DNA from 2 places in the Corynebacterium suranareeae genome. Region 1 is predicted to be linked to the other one. Evidence: riboswitches for the same ligand, from Rfam matches in the RefSeq annotation. Region 1 holds a riboswitch; the other holds the start of a gene.
The links. Region 1 has a riboswitch for cyclic di-AMP ahead of rpf1 (resuscitation-promoting factor Rpf1). Riboswitches for the same ligand answer to the same signal wherever they lie in the genome.

Region 1 (5,242 bases):
GCGTGGAGTGTGAGGAACAAGAAGTACCAACGCTTGAGGTCGGTGCGGATGAAGAACTACACCTTGTTATTCCGGAAGCAATCCATGACCACGATTGGTACTTGCTCACCATCTACGATGATCCTGCAGCCAACGACGAATTTTATCACACCAGCTATGAAACAACAGAAGCCACCGTTCCTGGGTCGGTAGATCCAACTGAGGAAGGTGGCGAGCGCCCACGTCTTGTTGTGGTCGAGGTTTCTGCCGTGATGATCGGTCAGGATGAAAATGGTGAGGAAAGCCCTTATACGGTCACCTGGTCGCTATCTACAATGGCAGAAGCAGACAGCCAGTAACTTCATATAAGCATTTAAGGAGAGGATCCGAATATGGATCCTCTCCTTAAATGTTTTAAGAATCTAGCTCTTTAGCAACAACGCGAAGGATTTCTGCCACCTGTGCTCCAGCCTTGTGTTCCGGGTATTGCCCATTGGCAAGGCCTGGTTGCACACTGCTTTCAAGGAGCGTGATGAGGTCAGAGATCATTCCGTTGAGCTCTTCTGGCTTGTATTTGTGTTGTGGACGCCTGCGTGGAGTTTCAAGAATCTTTACACGAAGTGCTTGAGGGCCCTTACGGCCTGCAGCGAAATCAAAATCGATCCGCTGTCCCTTATGCAATTCGGTAACTCCCTTGGGTAGAACTTGCTTACCGACGAAGCAATCTTCCCCACCTGGATTGGAGACAAAGCCGAAACCACGCTCCGCGTCGTACCACTTCACTGTTCCGACAGGCACTTGTCCTCACCACTTTCGTTCGTATTTCATTTACTGATTCAAATTGATCAGCGGTTTTTAACCAGAAGAAACTATTATACACCGCAGGCATCGCGTCCAAAACTTCGCGAAGAGTTACATCAAATGCCGAAATATTCCGAAATGTAACATATTTCACACCCGCCAATTCGGTTGGTGTGACCTGCAGATTCAGGGTATTCACCTACTGGAATTGATATAGATTCCGTAAATAACGTGACACAATCGTGACCTTCCGGATACCGTGTACCCCAGGCACCGCAACGGTTCATCCATAATCCGGCTCATCGCCAAACCCTGTCTGGGGTCGGAGGCTGAACTAAAACCTAGGTGCATTAGAACTTTAAACCACAAACTCCCGCATTTATGCGGGACATATTGCAGACAGGGACGGGGAAACCACCCGCCATCTTTTCACAAAGAAGGGCACGGAGGCCAACTCCTTGGGGTGAAGCCGGACATCCACCGGCAGAGCAACTCCTCCGCTCTAACCCGACAGCTAACCTCGACGGCGACAGATGAGAGGAAACTTTTCATGGGACGTCACTCCGCTAAGACTAGCTCTGCGTTTACCAAGCTTGCTGCATCCACCATCGCTTTCGGTGCTGCTGCAACCATCATGGCTCCAACCGCATCAGCTGCACCTGATTCCGACTGGGACCGTCTGGCGCAGTGTGAGTCCGGTGGCAACTGGGCTATCAACACCGGTAACGGCTACCACGGTGGACTGCAGTTCTCCGCTAGCACTTGGGCTGCATACGGTGGACAGGAATTCGCCCCATACGCATACCAGGCAACCCGTGAGCAGCAGATCGCTGTTGCAGAGCGCACCTTGGCTGGCCAGGGTTGGGGCGCGTGGCCTGCTTGCTCTGCATCCCTCGGTCTGAACTCAGCACCAACCCAGCGCAACGTTTCTGCCACCACCTCCACCCCAGAGTCCACATCTGCTCCTGTGGCCGAATACAAGGCTCCTGCAGATAACAACGTTGCAGTTGGCTCCACCGATCTCAACACCATCAAGTCCACCTATGGCACCGTAACCGGAGCTCTTGCTCAGTACGGCATCACTGTTCCAGCAGAAGTTGAGGCTTACTACAACTCCTTCGTTGGCTAAATGCTTCCTTTTTAAAGGGGAGAGAACCTAAAAGGTTCTCTCCCCTTTTTTGGTGCATGCAAATATTCACCACAAACTAAAGGATTTTTTCAATTTGTGGTGGGGATTCATCAAATAGAAAGGGTTCAATGCAAGTTTTTGACCGATTTACATAGCGCGCGGCCTGTTTGTGGTGAATCCTTGCCCTGGAAGCTTTCAGGAATCACATCTGCCGCTGTGGCCTCAAAACGTAGCCCCTCTAAAATCGCCCTCAAGCGCCCAAACAGTTCCGCTTTGCACAAAGAGTCATTCTGGAGCCTTCGACCCCTTAAAACAGCGACAAAAAGAGGCAGTGCCCAAAAGGGTGCTGCCTCTTTTTTAGGATCTTCCTTAGCGGTTGATCCGGGTGTAAGGATGAACGTATCCGGTCTCTTCTGCAGGGACTGGGAATTCCATATCATCGCCCCATGGGCTGGATGCGCCTGCGACCTTGGAGATAAGTTCAGTAACTACATGTCCGTCAGCTGGGTCGTGCTCCGGCCATGCCGGATCAACGAAGTGCTTCTTCTCTACGTTTGCCATGTCTTACATTCTTTCAAACTCTTAGAACAAAAGTCACCTCAACAGGGCTTAAACTTAACAACATCATGAAAAAAGACTCCCCCGTCCCCACCCTTAAGGGTTGGCTGGATACTCAAAGTGATGATCAGTTATCCGTAATCCTAAGAAATCGACCTGATGCTGTCCTTCCTCTTCCGCCTAATTTGGGCTCTCTGGCTGCGCGTTTGCAGTTAAGAGCGTCGGCTGTGCGTGCCGTATTGAAGCTCAATGCGCTAGAACTTGCGGTGTTGGAGGCTGCTGCGAATATCGGTGGTGAGCTCCACCCGGTTTCTGCCCCCGAAGTGGTGGAGTATTTGCGCGCGACGTTAAAAGACGATGCACCTTCAGAAGCCCAAATTGATGCAGCAATAATTACGTTGAAAAATTACGCGCTACTTTTCGGTGATGAGCAGGTGATGATTGCTCAGGAAACGATGGCTGCGTTACCTGCTTTTTGGCGTTTGCTTCCCGAGGTGGGTGATCGTGGGCAAAGTGAAAAGGAGGTGAGGGAAAGCGTCGAAAAGCTTTCTGAGAGGCACCGGAAACTTTTAGACACGCTGGCGGCGTCGGGTGGCTTCGGTCTGACGCGCGATGCGGGGCCGAATGCCGATCCGACGCGGCCGGTTCCGCAATTGCTTGCTGCTGGGTTGCTGGCCCGCGTCGATGAGCAGACGGTGCGGCTTCCTGCGATGGTGCGCCACATTATTGAGGGCCGGGAGCAGCTGCCTGCCCAGGTCAAGGAAGTCACGCCGTCTGCGGTACCGGGGTCGGATGACGCCGGCCTTGCAGCCGGGCTGGAGGTTGTGCGGCATATGAGATTGCTTATCGACGCCCTCAGCCTCGTTCCCGCCCCCACCCTGAAGTCCAGTGGCGTGGGTGTGCGCGTTGTGTCTCGGTTGAAAAAAGAACTCGGGTTTGATGACACTGAACTCTTTCGCCTCGTGTGTTTAGGCACCGATGCCAGATTGCTAAGAATAGGTGTTCCTGATCCTTTGCCTGCTGACGATAACGGCGGTGACTATTTAGCGCCCACTGAGTTGGCCGATGAGTGGTTAGACGCCGATCTTAATCAGCAGCTTGCAACGTTAATGACCGGTTGGTGGGAACAAACGTGGGCTGCGTGGCTGGTGGGTGAAGCCGATGAAAAGGATAAACCAATCCACTTGCTTAGCTATTCGAACAATATTGATGGGTTAGAAGACACGCGTGCAAAGATAATGGCCTCGCTAACCCGTGTTACTCCTGAAGATTTGCATGCAGATTTAGCGTTTCATTATCCACTCGCCGCAAGTCGGATGAAACCGGAAACAATCACGCATCTGATTGAGGAAGCCAAATGGATCGGCGCGTATGCCGATGGCGTGACTGCTCCCGGCAGGGCTTTAGTTGAGGGTGCCCAGCCCGAAGATGTGATTTCTGCTCCAACTCCAGTGGAGACTTTCCATGTGCAGGGCGATTTCACCATCATGGTTCCTGGTCCTTTAACCCCAACAATGCAAAAAATGATGGATTCTATTGCTACCTTGGAATCCCCCGGTTTGGCGTCGGTGTACCGGCTGAGTGAAAAATCCATCCGTCATGCTTTAGACGTTGGCTTAACAACACCTGAAATCCTTGAGTTCCTCAAAGATCACTCGATGACTGAGCTGCCGCAATCGGTCGGATACTTACTCAGTGATATTGCCCGCAAACATGGCACTCTCCGCGGTGGTCCTGCACTGTGTTATATCCGCAGTGACGATCCCGCGCTATTGCACTCTGCTGTGGAAGCGGGTGCTGATGTGGCCTTGCGGCAGATCGCTCCGACCGTGGCCATTGCGCAAGCACCACTTCTTAAAGTAATCACGCTGTTGCGCAATGCCGGTTTTCAGCCAGTCGCAGAAGATGGCGAAGGCGCGAGCTTAAACATCGCCCCCTCCCCTGCCCGCGTGCCGGTCTATATTCCTGGGCCACCGGTACCAGCGTTAGATGAAGGCCGCATTGCGGCGGCGGTCAAAGCTATTCGACGCGAAAACTCAGCCTCGAAAGGTACTGTCTCCACCCAGCCCACTCTTGCTGTGCTGCAAGCAGCGGTGAGGGGGCAGAAAACGGTGACGCTGGGGTTCGTCGATAAGCAAGGCGTGGCCGTGCACCGCATCGTGAAACCTTTGACCGTCAACGCCGGGCAAGTGGACGCTGTGGATGAAGCCACAGGTGCGGTGCATCGTTTCATGTTGCACAGAATCACTGAAGTAATAGTGGATAACTAGCAAAATGGTGACATAATGGACGTTTATACCTCGTTAGGAGAAGTATTTCGTGGCTTTTGGCGATGGACCATTAATCGTCCAATCCGATAAAACAGTCCTGCTAGAAATTGATCACCCGTTGGCAGGCGAAGCACGCATAGCTCTAGCACCTTTTGCAGAGCTCGAGCGTGCACCTGAGCATATTCACACCTACCGCATCACCCCACTTGCTTTGTGGAATGCACGCGCCGCCGGACACGACGCCGAGCAAGTAGTGGACATGCTGGAACGCTATTCCCGCTTCCCCGTACCCCAAGCACTACTTATTGACATTGCAGAAACGATGTCTCGGTACGGTCGCGTGCGCCTGCACAAGCATCCCGCCCATGGGTTGATCCTAGAATCCTCTGAGCCAGCAATTTTGGTGGAAATTTCTAGGCATAAGAAAATCAAACCCATGCTGGGTGCGCAAGTTGATCCTGAAACCATCGTGGTGCACCCCTCAGAGCGTGGACGGCTGAAACAA
Region 2 (5,242 bases), 1.4 Mb from region 1:
GCGTAAGTTCACCGGTGACGATGCACACCACAACCTGCTGCAGCGTCCACGTGACGTTCCAGTTCGCACCTCACTCGGTGTTATGGCTCTGGTCTTCTACATCCTGTTGACCGTTTCCGGTGGTAACGATGTTTACGCAATGCAGTTCCATGTGTCACTGAATGCTATGACCTGGATTGGTCGTATCGGCCTAATCCTTGGACCAGCTATTGCATACTTCATCACCTACCGCCTGTGCATTGGCCTGCAGCGCTCTGACCGCGAAGTCCTTGAACACGGTATTGAAACCGGTGTTATCAAGCAGATGCCAAATGGTGCATTCATTGAAGTTCACCAGCCGCTTGGCCCTGTAGATGATCATGGACACCCAATTCCATTGCCATACGCTGGCGCCGCTGTTCCTAAGCAGATGAACCAGCTTGGTTACTCCGCAGTGGAAACCCGTGGTGGATTCTTCGGCCCAGACCCAGAAGATATTGTGGCTAAGGCGAAGGAAATCGAGCACGCTAACCACCTTGAGGAAGCAGAGACTCTCCGCGCACTCAACGAGGCAAACATCGAGCGTGACAGGAATGAAGGCAAGAACTAGTTTCTAGCATTCCTTACAAAAACTCCCTGTTGCTAAAACCTTTGGTTTTAGCAACAGGGAGTTTTTCTATGCCAATTCCTTGTCGGAATTTGGTTCCCTATGAGATCTAACGTAGTCATTTGAAATCTCAGCCAACATCCAATTAGAAGCACTAATAGGTCTATCTAGTGCCTGGCGGATGCCGTGGAGGCGCAGGGGGGAGCATACTTATTCATCGGGGCTCGAAGCGGCTTTCAGGAGTCCTTGTGGCGTTGCTAGTTGATGACAACACACTGGAAGGTGGGTCCCTTTAAATACGAGCATCCTAGCCTCGTTGCTCAAACGGTGACTCCAACTTGTGCACGGTTTCAAAAATGGCAGGGTTTGTTCTCTGAGTTTTGTTGTCATATGTTCAAATCCCAGAGCATAAGACGCCACTTGTGAATAATGTCACATAGTGGGATTGTCGCGTTTGGGCGGTCGGTTTTTTGCTGCGAGAGAAATCGTTTGATTCGCTGTGAGCTTGCTGAAACGCAAGCGTATTGGCACTTTTTAGGGCTTTAATGGTTTACCCTTAGGGGTAGGGGCATGAGTTCGCTTTTTTGATCTCGGTCAAATCAACCGTCGATAACAGTTTAATAACGCTCGATTGTTGTAGGCGGGCTAGACAAGGCTTGTTGCAATTTCGTAACCTAGTTGAGACCTTGCGGGACGGATTGAAAACATCATCCCGCATTACAGAAACAAATAGACGCTTAATCGCAAGCATAGTTTAGATCCATCCATCTGAACAATGTAGCGAGCCGGGGAACCAAATGTGTTCCTGGGGTGAGTTTCCCACGAGGGTTCTTTTGAAAAAGAGAAGGAGTGGGGATAGGAGCCTTCCGCTCCGAACCCGACAGCTAACTCGGTCAGCAAACAGGAAGATTTGGAGTTTCATCAGTGGGTAAGCACCGTCGCAACAATTCAAACGCAACTCGTAATGCAGTAGCAGCATCAGCAGTTGCGCTTGGAGCTACCGCAGCTATTGCCACCCCAGCACAGGCTGCTGAAGTTGTTGTTCCTAATACTGGATTCAGCATCGACGTCGCTGGCATCGAGACCACCCCAGGTCTGAACAACATCCCAGGAATCGATCAGTGGATTCCTTCCCTCAGCAGCCAGGCCGCACCAACTGCTTACGCCGCCGTTATTGATGCTCCTGCAGCAGAAGCTCAGGCAGCCCCTGCAAGCGCGGGTCAGGCAATTGTAGATGCAGCTCGTACCAAGATTGGTGCACCATACGGTTGGGGTGCTGCTGGCCCTAACGCTTTCGACTGCTCCGGCCTGACCTCCTGGGCATACAGCCAGGTTGGAAAGTCCATCCCACGTACCTCTCAGGCACAAGCTGCACAGGGTACCCCAGTTGCTTACTCTGACCTTCAGGCTGGCGATATCGTTGCGTTTTACTCTGGCGCGACCCACGTGGGAATCTACTCTGGCCATGGAACTGTGATCCACGCCCTCAACAGCAGCACTCCGCTGTCTGAGCATTCCTTGGATTACATGCCATTCCACTCTGCAGTTCGTTTCTAAGCTGCAAAGAGTTCAGATATCAAGCAAGCCACTCTCACCTAAGAAGTAGAGAGTGGCTTGCTTTCTTTCTTCCTGGGTAACGCACTTGTTATCGGGCTACAGTAGTGAAGTTGTTTGAGTGAGGTTGATAGGGGATTTGGAAGATGTTTGGTCGCCGTTGGGGCAGCATCATGGCATCAAGCCTGCTGGTTGGATCCTTGTTGGTTTTTCCACATTCTGCTGGCGCTGAGGAAGTTGATCAGCTGATCAAAGATATTGACCTTGTTTCCCAGGAAACCTCTGCGCAGAATGAAGCGGTTAAGCAGCTTGAGATTGATATTGAAGCTCGGGAAGCAACAATTGCGGAGGTTCAGGAACGCGCTGGAGAGTTCCGTGCTGCTGCTGAGACCGCTTCGCAGAATGTAGAAGCATATCGGTCTGAGATCAACCGCATTGCACAAGCTAAATATCGTGGCACCGTAACAGATCCTCTAAGTATTGCGGTATCGGCGGAAGATCCGCAAAATGTCATTGATCGAATGAGCTATCTTTCAACATTGACTAAGTCCACCAGTGATGTGGTGGAATCCCTTAATGCAGAAACCAAGAAGTCTGCTGATGCGGTGTATCAAGCTAACCGCACCAAGGCGGAGGCAGAATTTCAATTGGGTCAGCTAAAAGTTCGGCAGGCTGAACTGGAAGCTGAAAGGGAGCAATTAGACGCCCGCAAAACGGAAATTCGGGATCGTGTCGATGCCTTGACGGCGGAGGAGCGGGAGCTGTGGACAGCCAAGAATGGTCCCTTGGAGGTTGATCTCACGGAGCTTTTGGGCATTTCTTCTAAGACTTCAGGGGCCGTGGAAGCTGCTCTGTCTAAGTTGGGTAGCCCCTATGGCTGGGGCGCTATCGGACCCAATGAGTTTGATTGCTCGGGCTTAATTTATTGGGCTTATCAGCAGATGGGTAAGACTTTGCCACGCACGTCGCAAGCTCAGATGGCAGGTGGAACTCCAGTTAGTCGTGATGAGCTACAGCCGGGTGATGTCATTGGTTATTACCCGGGAGCAACCCACGTGGGGTTGTATATCGGCGACGGTAAGATAGTTCATGCTTCAGACTACGGAATTCCCGTTCAGGTGGTATCTGTTGATTCAGCACCTTTTTATGGAGCCCGCCGGTACTAAAACACGCTTGTCAGGAGAATTTTTGTGTCAGCACCCCGAAGAACTCTCGTTGTGACCAATGATTTTCCGCCCCGCGTAGGGGGTATTCAAAGTTACCTCCGGGATTTTATCGCTACGCAAGATCCAGCTTCGATGGTTGTTTTTGCTTCTACTCAAAATGCTGAAGAAGCCCATGCTTATGATGCAACCTTGGACTATGAGGTACTGAGGTGGCCTAGGTCGGTCATGCTCCCCACACCAACTACTGCTTATGCAATGGCAGAGATTATTCGGGAACGAGACATCGATAATGTGTGGTTCGGTGCTGCTGCTCCGTTGGCACTGATGACAGCTAAGGCTAGACAAGCTGGCGCAAGTAAGATTATTGCTTCCACGCATGGTCATGAGGTTGGCTGGTCGATGCTTCCTGGGGCGAGGCAATCTTTGCGCAAAATTGGTGCAGAAGTAGATGTAATAACTTATATTTCTGATTACACGTTGCGCCGTTTCCGCAGTGCTTTTGGAGCTCATCCATCCTTTGAGCATTTGCCGTCCGGGGTAGATATTGACACTTTTACCCCGGCATCCGTAGAACTGCGCGCCGCCCACAGAAAAAAGCTGGGTTTAGCCGATACGACCCCGGTGATTGTGTGCATCTCTAGGCTCGTGCCGAGGAAAGGCCAAGATGCCTTGATCAAGGCGATGCCCAAGGTTATAAGTGTTCGCCCAGATGCCCAGTTGCTTATCGTTGGAAGTGGCCGATATGAACCGACTTTGAAGCGGCTCGCTGATGATGTGACTGACAATGTTCAATTCTTGGGGCGTCTTGATTATCAGGACATGATCGATACTTTAGCTGCGGCTGATATTTTCGCGATGCCCGCTCGCACCCGTGGAGGCGGACTTGATGTGGAAGGCTTGGGCATCGTTTACCTCGAGGCCCAAGCAAGTGGGGTGCCGGTGATCGCCGGCGCCTCTGGCGGCGCGCCTGAGACCGTGACTCCGGAAACTGGGGTGGTTGTGGAGGGGTCGGACGTCGAAAAGCTCTCTGAAATCCTAATTGAGCTTCTCGACGACCCTATCCGCCGCGCCGCGATGGGCGCTGCTGGTCGCGCGCATGTGGAGGCGAAATGGTCGTGGGAGATCATGGGGGAGCGGTTGACTAAGATCTTGCAGAGTGAGACACGATGATGGTTGGCAGGGGGTTCCTCGCTATACTTTGAAAGATTAATTTCACCTAAATCCTGTGTAGAACGCGAGGGGCACTCTTATGCCACAAAAACCGGCCAGTTTTGCGGTGGGCTTTGACATCGGCGGCACCAACATGCGCGCAGGGCTTGTCGACGAATCCGGGCGCATCGTTGCCAGCTTGTCGGCACCGTCGCCGCGCACGACGCAGGCGATGGAACAGGGAATTTTTGACCTGGTTGAGCAACTTAAAGCCACGCACCCAGTTGATGCCGTTGGTCTTGCAGTTGCAGGGTTTTTAGATCCAGACTGTGAAGTTATTAGGTTTGCTCCGCACCTTCCGTGGCGTGATGAACCAGTGCGGTCACAACTTGAGGAATTGCTAGGTCTTCCTGTCCGCTTAGAACATGACGCCAACTCTGCTGCATGGGGTGAGCACCGCTTTGGTGCAGCTCAGGGTGCAGATAACTGGGTGTTGTTGGCGCTTGGAACTGGAATTGGTGCAGCCTTAATCGAAAAAGGTGAAATCTACCGTGGTGCATTTGGCACTGCACCGGAGTTTGGGCATTTGCGTGTTGTGCGCGGCGGACGTGCGTGTTCATGCGGTAAAGAAGGCTGCTTGGAGCGTTATTGTTCTGGCACCGCGCTGGTTTATACGGCTCGTGAGTTGGCGTCGCATGGTTCATATACCAACAGTGAACTTTTTGACCAGATCAAAACTGATCCTCAAGCAATCACGGGCAAGATGATTACCGCTGCCGCTAAAAAG

Region 2: it holds a riboswitch for cyclic di-AMP, as region 1 does, so the genes downstream of both, N24_RS11375 (C40 family peptidase) here and rpf1 (resuscitation-promoting factor Rpf1) in region 1, are expected to answer to the same signal.

The regions. Positions count from the first base shown of each region.
Region 1 is NZ_AP017369.1:1,011,006-1,016,247, reverse strand. Features, by position in the region: gene N24_RS04840 (DUF2771 domain-containing protein) at 1-338, shown strand, start outside; gene N24_RS04835 (cold-shock protein) at 394-777, opposite strand; cyclic di-AMP (ydaO/yuaA leader) riboswitch at 1,190-1,325, shown strand; gene rpf1 (resuscitation-promoting factor Rpf1) at 1,331-1,909, shown strand; gene N24_RS04825 (hypothetical protein) at 2,279-2,470, opposite strand; gene N24_RS04820 (helicase-associated domain-containing protein) at 2,536-4,737, shown strand; gene N24_RS04815 (DNA repair helicase XPB) at 4,787-5,242, shown strand, end outside.
Region 2 is NZ_AP017369.1:2,457,176-2,462,417, reverse strand. Features, by position in the region: gene qcrB (cytochrome bc1 complex cytochrome b subunit) at 1-589, shown strand, start outside; cyclic di-AMP (ydaO/yuaA leader) riboswitch at 1,345-1,499, shown strand; gene N24_RS11375 (C40 family peptidase) at 1,511-2,143, shown strand; gene N24_RS11370 (C40 family peptidase) at 2,287-3,306, shown strand; gene pimB (GDP-mannose-dependent monoacylated alpha-(1-6)-phosphatidylinositol monomannoside mannosyltransferase) at 3,331-4,476, shown strand; gene N24_RS11360 (ROK family glucokinase) at 4,556-5,242, shown strand, end outside.